Regions from separate parts of the Arthrobacter sp. TMN-50 genome, predicted to be linked through region 2. Evidence: predicted binding sites of a transcription regulator. Region 2 holds the regulator's gene; the other holds the start of a gene.

Region 1 (4,420 bases), on a different contig from region 2:
CATCGTCCACCAGAATGGTGCGATGCTCCAGCTCGCTGAGCCCTACCTCTGCGGCGTCATCGGGTGGGCACAGCCGTTCAAGGTCGACGGCGAAGGCCAGGTCATCGCTCACCGCCACGTCGTCGCGGGGCTCAAGGGTCGGCAGATCGTCGCAGAAGTACAGGTTCGCCTCGCCCAGACCCCGCCCGCCGTGGGGTCGGGTCAGCCGCAGGAGAGTCGAGTGGCGGGCGAGGACTTCGCCGTCGAGCTCCGCTGCGGCGTCGAGCGCCCACCCCGGGCCCACGAGGGCTTCCTCGCCGAACAACCGCACAAAGGTCAGCAGCTCGGCGTCGTCGTCCCTGCGGTAGATCCGCTCACCCGCCGCCTCCGTAAACGCGGTGTCGTTGAGTTGCAGTAGCCGGGACCAGCCAAGGTGGATGATTGAGACAGTGCCGGGATCGAGTTCCATTTAGGCAAGGTTAGCCGAAGAGGATGGCTGCTTCGTCGTACCGGTGCTGGGGGACCACCTTCAGGTTACCCAGGGCGGACTCGAAGCCTACCCGGGCAATTTCGGTGCCCTTCAGCGACACCATCGTGCCCCACAGCCCGTCCACCACTGAGTCGACGGCCGCCATTCCCAGGCGCGTCGCGAGCACGCGGTCGAACGCCGACGGGACCCCGCCGCGCTGGATATGACCCAGTACCGTAGCGCGGGTTTCGATCCCGGTTCGGGATTCGATTTCCGGTGCCAGCTGGTCGGCGATCCCACCGAGTCGCGGTCGCCCGAAGGTGTCGAGACCGCGTTCGGAGTGGGCCTGGTCCAGGTGATCGGGGACGAATCCCTCGGCGACCACGACCAGCGGCGCCCGGCCACGGTGATTGGCCTCGGTCACCCAGTCGGCGATCTGCTCCAGGCTGGTCTGCTGTTCAGGGATGAGAATGGCGTGCGCGCCGGACGCCATCCCGGCGTGCAGGGCGATCCAGCCCACGTGGCGTCCCATCACCTCGGCAACCATGCAACGGCTGTGTGACTCGCCGGTCGTTCGCAGCCGGTCGATGGCCTCGGTGGCGATCTGCACCGCCGTGTCGAAGCCGAAGGTGTAATCGGTGGCGTCGAGATCGTTGTCAACGGTCTTGGGGACTCCAACAATCTTCAGGCCAGCGTCGGTGAGTCGCTTGGCGGCGGCAAGCGTACCTTCCCCGCCAATGACGATCATCGCGTCGATGCCGAGCCGTTCAAGGGTGGCTTTGATCGCGTCGGGTCCGCCGTTACCCTCGAAGGGGTTGGTACGAGAGGTACCCAAAATGGTGCCACCCTGCTTGGAGATACCGCGAACCGCGCTGCGCGGGAGGTCGATGATGTCGCCCTCAACCACTCCACGCCAGCCGTCGCGGAACCCGACAAACTCAAGGTTATGGGTCTTGATGCCGTTGAGGACAGCTCCCCGGATCACTGCGTTGAGTCCTGGACAGTCGCCGCCGCTGGTGAGTATTCCGATTTTCATGTGGCGCTGGATCCTTGCAGATTGGGGAGGGTGAACGGGTCGGAGCGCCCCATTGAGCTCAGCTATGATTCTAAACACACTTTGGGCGGAGGGACCCTATCGCGCCCTGGGGAAGGCACCGTGCAGAATGCCGTGTTCCATCGCCACCACCACGGCCCGCGTCCGGTCATCGACGTCCAGCTTGGCAAAGATCCGCAGCAGATGTGTCTTCACTGTGGTTTCAGCAATGAATAGCTTGACCGCGATGTCGGGGTTGCTCAGACCCTGCGCCACGCGTTGGAGCGCCTCCCGTTCGCGCGGGGACAGTGCTGGCAGCTCGGGGGCGCGGAACCTGACGTTTCGGTGCGGCTGGTCGCAGCTGACTGTTTCATTGCACCAGCGTGTCACCGGGGCCAGCCCACGGGATAGGTCCGGTAGAACGATTGCCGGTGTCCTACTACAGCAGGACAGGACTCCGCGGACTCCTCAGACAGCTTGAGATGTTTCCGAGCGCGCGACCGCACCACCTCCGAGGTCTTTCTGGACCGGTTGTGTGGTCCGAAAAAATTGTTGAAATTGTTTTGGTGGGGTCTCTTTCCGGGCCTAATAATGTCGGTGGCGGGTGATGGAATGGGGGTATGAAAAGCAGTAGAGCTTCTTCTACCGGGACGGGATTCTTTCCCGATTCTGGCGCGGATCCCGCCCCCACGAGCGGGCCCGCGGACACTGCTACGGGGACTGCTACGGACGGTTCCGGCGGGTATGGTCCGGGGGATCCGTTGGGTGTTGACGCGGTGTGGACGGCCCCGGTAGGTGCCCCGGTAGACGATCCGTCGGAGAGCCCGGCTAATCCTGATCCTGTTCCTGATTCCGGGGTTGCTGGTTTTGGTGCGTGGGTGGGCTCTGGTGGTGGGTTGACGGGGTTGCCGGGGGTGGCGGGGTTGATGGGTCGGGTGGTTTTGACGGCGGTGGCTGGCCTGGATGTTGAGCAGACGCTGGGGGTTTTGAAGGGTCTTGGAGGGTTGCGGTCCTGGGTCGATGCGCAGGAAGCCAAAGCGGTCACCCACGTCAACGATCTCACCGCTACGGAGTACCCCGGGGTCGACGATCCGGGGCGGGTCAGGGCCCTGGCCGCGGCGGAGATCGGGGCGGCCACACGGGTGCCGGAGGTGACTACGGGAATCCTGATCGATCATAGTGAACTTTTGGTCCGGGACTTCCCGACCACCCTGACGGCGTTGGAGGATGGCAGGTTATCCAAGCGCCACGCGTGGGCGGTGGTCGGGGAAGCGATCAGCATCCCGGACACGGTCCCCGCCGTGAGGGCAGTGTTCGAGTCCACGCTCATCATGATGGCGGCGAAGACCACGGTGCGGAAGTTTTGCGGCCAGGCCCAACGGTTACGGGAGAAACTCCACCCGGAATCGATTACGATCCGGCACCGGAAGGCCGTCCTGGATCGTCGCGTGTATCTCGACCCGGCCCCGGACGGGATGGCCTGGTTTCAAGCGTTCCTTCCCGTTGAGCAGGCGGCAGGGATTTTCCACCGGGTCGATACCGCGGCCCGGAACCTGCAAGGCCCCGACGAACCCCGCACCCTCACCCAATTACGCGCCGACGTCCTGGTAGACGTCCTCACCAGCGCCGGAACCACCGGCCACCTGACAGACAGACACCTGACAGACAGACACCTGACAGACGGACCCGAACCCGCCGGGGACACCGGGTCGGAATCCGCCGGGGACACGGCTAGCGGGCCGGAGTCTGCCGGGTCGGAATCCGAACCTGGTAGCGATCCTGACACCGGCGTCGAGAACAATGGTGGCAACGGTTCTCGTGGTGACGGGGGCAGTAGCTCTTCGCGGGACGGTGACGGGTATTGGGGTGTTCAGGCGAGAGTGTTCGTCACCGTCCCGGTGCTCACCCTGTTGGGCGGGGATACGCCGGGGGAGTTGGAGGGGTATGGGCCGATCGATCCGGAGACCGCCCGGAAACTTGCCGGGCATGCGTCCTCGTTCACGAGGATCCTCACCCACCCCTACACCGGGGCCAGGCTCGGCGCTGATGCGGGCACGTATCGGGTGCCGAAGGACTTACAGGACGTGGTGAGGGTGCGGGATGGGACGTGCCGGCATCCGGGGTGTAACCGGTTGGCGGTGTTCTGCGAACTCGACCACACCACCCCCTGGGCCAGGGGCGGGAAAACCAGTTACGGTAACCTCGCCTGCCTATGTAAACGTCACCACATGTTCAAAACCGAAGGCTACTGGCACTACACCCAACCCGAACCCGGGACCATCATCGCGATCTCCCCTACCGGGGAAACCTACCTCACCAAACCAGACCCACCACCAACACCACCACCGGAAACCCCACCACCCTTCTAAACAGCGGGGGCGGGAGATGAGGCTACCGGTAAGGGCTAGTTGCTAGCAATCATTTTCTGCAAGGCGATGGTGCCGTCAGTCTTGGGCAGGAGCAGCCACAGCACAAAGTACATGGGGATACTGATGAACGGCAGGAGGAAGCTCAGGAGAATGCCGATCCTCACGTAGGCCACGGGCCAGTTGAACTGGGCGGCAATGCCAGAGGCGATACCGCCGAGCCAACCACCTGGAGCGCGCTTGACGGGGGATTTGCGAAGGATATCGAAGAATTTTTCCATGGTTCAGGCTAACCCTTTTTGGTAGTCGAGTGGTGAATTAGGATGCCGGGGGCCGGATTCCGGATGGCAAGAAACAGGAGGCTGGGGCGGAGGGCTACTTGCGGCTGGCCATGGAGACCAGACCGCCGACCACCAGTGCTGCGCCGGTGCCGACCAGCAGCCCCATCAGCACCAGGCCGGTGTCCAGGTTGATGTCTACCAGCTGCGACAACAGCACCAGGACTCCCACGGCAATTGCTATCAGCCCCCAGACCACGGTTCCGGTGCGGACTGACCTGTCACCGTCGTCGTT
Region 2 (4,420 bases):
GCATCCGAGGGCACAGGGGTCAAACCCAGTGCCCGCAGGCTCTCAACGATCCGGTCGCGCTGGGTTTTGATGTTCTGCACGTTGGCGAGCAGCTGGGTCGAGTGTGTCAACGCCGCATTGGCTGCCGCCTGGGTGATGGCTGACAGGTGGTAGGGCAACCGGACAAGGCGTAGCGCGTCAGCGACCTCTGGTGCAGAGGCCAGGTAGCCAAGCCGCGCGCCAGCCATGGCAAAGGCCTTGCTCATGGTGCGGGACACCACAAGACGCTCGCGTCCCTTCAACAGCGTTAAAGCGCTGACGGTGTCTGAGTGGGCGAACTCAGCGTAGGCCTCATCAACAATGACGATGGCGTTGGCCTTACCGCTCGCCTCGTAAACCGCTTCCACCACATCCAGACCCAGGGCGGTCCCCGTCGGGTTGTTGGGCGAGCAGAGGAAGACCACGTTGGCGCCGGAGTCGTGCACCTGACGCGCGGCGTCTTCGGCGCCCAAGTTGAACGATTCGTTGCCTTCACCGGGGAGGTAGCGCGTGCCGGTGCTGCTGGCGAGCAGAGGGTACATGGAATAGGTCGGTGGGAAACCGATCGCCGACCGGCCAGGCCCTCCGAAGGCCTGGAGGAGGTGCTGCAGCACCTCGTTGGAGCCGTTGGCGGCCCACAGATTATCAACAGTCAACCCGTGGCCCAGGTAGCGCGCGAGGTTGGACCGCAGGTCACTGAACTCCCGGTCAGGGTAGCGGTTCAGTCCGCCGACTTCCCGGCTGACCGCATCAACAATCGCCTGCCTGACGTCGTCGGGGACGCCGTAGGTGTTCTCGTTGACGTTGAGCAGGATAGGCACATCCAACTGGGGTGCCCCATAGGGATGCTTCCCCCGCAGATCATCGCGTAGGGGCAACCGGCTCAACCGCTCAAACTGTTCGCTCACCTGTCAAGGTTATGCGCCGAGCCGTGCAAGAGCAGAATCAGGGGAAACCTTGAACGTCCCGCCCCGACGTATTGCCGGCAGCCGAGACTGGCTGGCCGGGCCGCCGTGGAGGGCGCGACTCGAAAGCGTCCCCCGGGGTGTGAATCCCCTGGTGGATGGTCTTACCGATTGGTCGGGACGTCCAACTGCTGTCCGGCTTGGAGAACTGACGTACCCAGGCTGTTGAGTTCGACAATTTCGGAGACCACGTCGCGCGGATCGCGGTCGGGAGCGAACTCAGTGGCAATCTGCCAGATGGTTTCGCCCGCGGCGACGCTGACGCTAGCAGTCTGGGTGACCTCTCCGCCTTCGGCTGCGGCCTTGGCGGGCGAGTTGAAGAACCCTGACAACATCAGAACGGCAGACGCCAGCAGGACAATTGGCAGCCCGACCAGCAGGAGCCTGCCCCTGCGGGTGAGTCGAAGCTTGGCCGCGCCGTTCTCGGCGACGGGGGAATTCTGGTGTGTGGTGATGACAGACATGGATAGACCTCTCTGTACTCTCGAATCAGTCCATTCGAATCCGGGTTTCACACCGAACCAACCGTGACGGTTGAGGATAGTGTTCGAGCGAAAACCAGGCTGGCCTGTTTCGTTCGAACCTATCTTCGAATTACTGCTTTCTTATTTTTAGCACTCATTGACGAACTTTGTCGAGACACGATCGAACAAATGTTTGAAAACGTGTCCCAACTCCCTTACCGTTAGGGCAAGGCTGAAGGTTCGGTTCCAGCAGAAACCAGCACATCATCTGCCTCTGACAAAATAAGCTCGGCCCCCGAAATTCCGGGATCAGCCGGGGTACATGGATTCTTATCGAAGGGATAGCGACCGTGAAAGAGTCCGACGGACCACTGGATGAACAGATTTCGGAGCTGGCCCCCACTCCGCTTCCGACGCGCGGTCGCCCCCGCGGCCGGCAGGTACCCAAGGGCATGACAGCCCGGCAGAAGAAGATCCTCGAGACCATCCAGCGGGCCATCGGTACGAACGGCTACCCGCCGTCGATGAGGGAAATTGGGGACACGGTAGGGCTCGCCAGCCTGTCGAGCGTCACGCATCAACTGTCACAGTTGGAACGGATGGGCTATCTCCGCCGCGACCCGAAACGCCCCCGCGCCATGGAGATTCTGCTTCCGCTGACACTTGACCACGATCACAAGAGCGCGCCCGAGGGATCAGATCCCAACGGCCCGTCGGAAATCGGCGGTGCGGTGGACGCAGCGATGGTGCCGCTGGTTGGCCGGATTGCAGCAGGCGGGCCGGTCCTGGCTGATCAGGTCATTGAGGATGTGATGCCGTTGCCGCGTCAGCTGGTCGGCCATGGTGACCTGTTCATGCTCCGCGTCTACGGCGACTCGATGATCGACGCGGCCATCTGCGACGGCGATTGGGTGGTAGTCCGCCGTCAGCAGGAGGCGCAGAACGGCGACATTGTGGCGGCTTTGTTGGATGACGAGGCCACAGTGAAGACCTTCCGGCAACGCGACGGCCACACTTGGCTCCTCCCGCAGAACACCCAGTACGAGCCGATCCTTGGCGATTTGGCCACGATCATGGGCAAGGTCGTCTCCGTGATGCGCGCTCTCTAGCAGCACACCCACCACCCCGCACTGCGGGGTTCGGGAGAGTGTCTCGACGCGTTAGGTGCCGGGTTCTTCGGCGAGGCGCTGGAGGACGCCCACTGCGGTCGCTTGATCGGTCGTCGACCAGAAGGGTGGCAGCGCGGCGCGCAGGAACGACCCGTAGCGGGCGTTGGCTAGCCGGGAATCGAGGATCGCCACTACTCCCCTGTCTTCGGTGGCCCGGATGAGCCGTCCGGCTCCCTGCGCCAACCGGACGGCAGCATGGGTCGCTGAAACGCTCATGAAACCGTTGCCGCCGGCCTTGGCTACCGCCCTGGTCCTGGCGGTCATCAGGGGATCGTCCGGTCGGGGGAAAGGTATCCGGTCGATGGTGACCAGCCGACAGGACCTGCCCGGGACGTCGACGCCCTGCCAAAGAGACATGGTGCCAAAGAGACACGTGTTGGGTTCATCGGAGAACTGTTTGACCAGCGCCGACATCGAGGATTCGCCCTGGCACAGGATCTCGAAATCGACCCTCGGACGGAGCACCTCGGCTGCTTCCTCGGCGGCCCGGCGGGAAGAGAAGAGTCCTAGCGCGCCGCCTCGGGACGCCTTGAGAAGGACCTCGAGTTCGTCGAGCTGTTCTGCCGAGGTACCTCGTTCGGGCTTCGGCAGGTCCTTGGCGACGTAGAGCACCCCCTGCTTCGGGTAATCGAACGGACTGCCGACGTCGACCCCCGTCCAGGAGGGAGCCGAAGCTCCGGCAAGGCCCAGCGACCCGGCAACCGGCCCGAACTCGGAGCCGATCGCCAACGTTGCCGACGTGAGCACGACGGTGTGATCGGCGAACAGTCCCTCACGCAGTTTCCCCGCCACCGACAGTGGAGCAATGTTGATCGTGGCCGGTGCGGCGTCGTCGGGCTGCGAGTACCCGGTGCCGGGCGAAAAGGTGCTGGGCCGTGATGCCCACAGCACTTCGCCCGCGGGGGTGGCCGTGAGGAGGCGCTCACACAGTTCGAAAACCGCCAGCACATGGGACTTTGCCAGCTGGCGTCCGCCGTCGGCTGGTGTGGGGCCGTCCCCCTTGGCGTCTGACAGGACGGCGCGGCAGGCCTCGCGGACCTGGGTGATCGCGGCTTCCTGCTCCTCGGTGAGCCCGGCGGCCATCAGGCCGGAGGGGATTCCCTCCACTGTGGACTCGAAGAACCGGTTCGCCGAATCCAGGGATTCGGCGCTGACGGACAGATGCCTGCGCGTTGCTGATCCTGCGGCAGAGATCATGCCGGTCGAGAGCTGCCCGGACACCGCGCCGGTGACGCGGTCGTGCAGTTCGTGGGCTTCGTCGATCACGACGACGTCATATTCGGGGAGCACCGCCAGCCCCTCGAAGGCACTGATGGCGAGCATCGCGTGGTTGGTGATGACGATGTCGGCGTCGCCGGCCTTGGACCGCGCCCGTTCGCTGAAGCACTCGGCGGCGACCGGGCACTTCTGTGCGCCGAGGCATTCCATGCTGGTCACCGACACCTGGCGCCATGCCTGCTCACTGACACCGCGGGTGAGCTCGTCACGATCGCCGGTATCGGTGGTCTCAGCCCATTCCCTGAGGCGGACCACCTCGCGGCCCAGCGGTGTGGCGGGGCCGGCGGCTGGGTGCGGGGCTGCTGTGTCCTCCCCCATGCTGAAGAGTGCCTCGGGTGCACCTTCCTCAGGGAAACCGCCGCCCGTCTTGTGTTTGCACACGTAGTTGCCGCGACCCTTCAGGAGCACCACATCGACTGGCCGGGGCAGTTTTCCTTTGAGCGCTTTCAGCAGCCGTGGCACGTCACGTCCAACGATCTGTGCCTGGAGGGCCAGGGTAGCCGTCGAGACGATGGCCGGCTTCTCA

What was found. The regulator LexA, encoded in region 2, represses DNA repair genes until DNA is damaged. The targets are predictions, from matches to a motif close to TCGAACANNTGTTCGA.
Region 1: ACX80A_RS02290 (HNH endonuclease signature motif containing protein) is a predicted target of LexA. The motif match lies at 2,022-2,037, and genes of this name have one in related genera.

Annotation. Positions count from the first base shown of each region.
Region 1 covers NZ_JBTNDG010000001.1:472,731-477,150, reverse strand. Annotated here, with positions in the region: gene ACX80A_RS02305 (GNAT family N-acetyltransferase) at 1-448, opposite strand, end outside; gene ACX80A_RS02300 (6-phosphofructokinase) at 459-1,484, opposite strand; gene ACX80A_RS02295 (response regulator transcription factor) at 1,581-1,871, opposite strand; gene ACX80A_RS02290 (HNH endonuclease signature motif containing protein) at 2,102-3,850, shown strand; gene ACX80A_RS02285 (PspC domain-containing protein) at 3,886-4,128, opposite strand; gene ACX80A_RS02280 (hypothetical protein) at 4,223-4,420, opposite strand, start outside.
Region 2 covers NZ_JBTNDG010000007.1:39,405-43,824, forward strand. Annotated here, with positions in the region: gene ACX80A_RS10055 (histidinol-phosphate transaminase) at 1-926, opposite strand, end outside; gene ACX80A_RS10060 (LysM peptidoglycan-binding domain-containing protein) at 1,088-1,447, opposite strand; gene lexA (transcriptional repressor LexA) at 1,900-2,556, shown strand; gene ACX80A_RS10070 (ATP-dependent DNA helicase) at 2,608-4,420, opposite strand, start outside.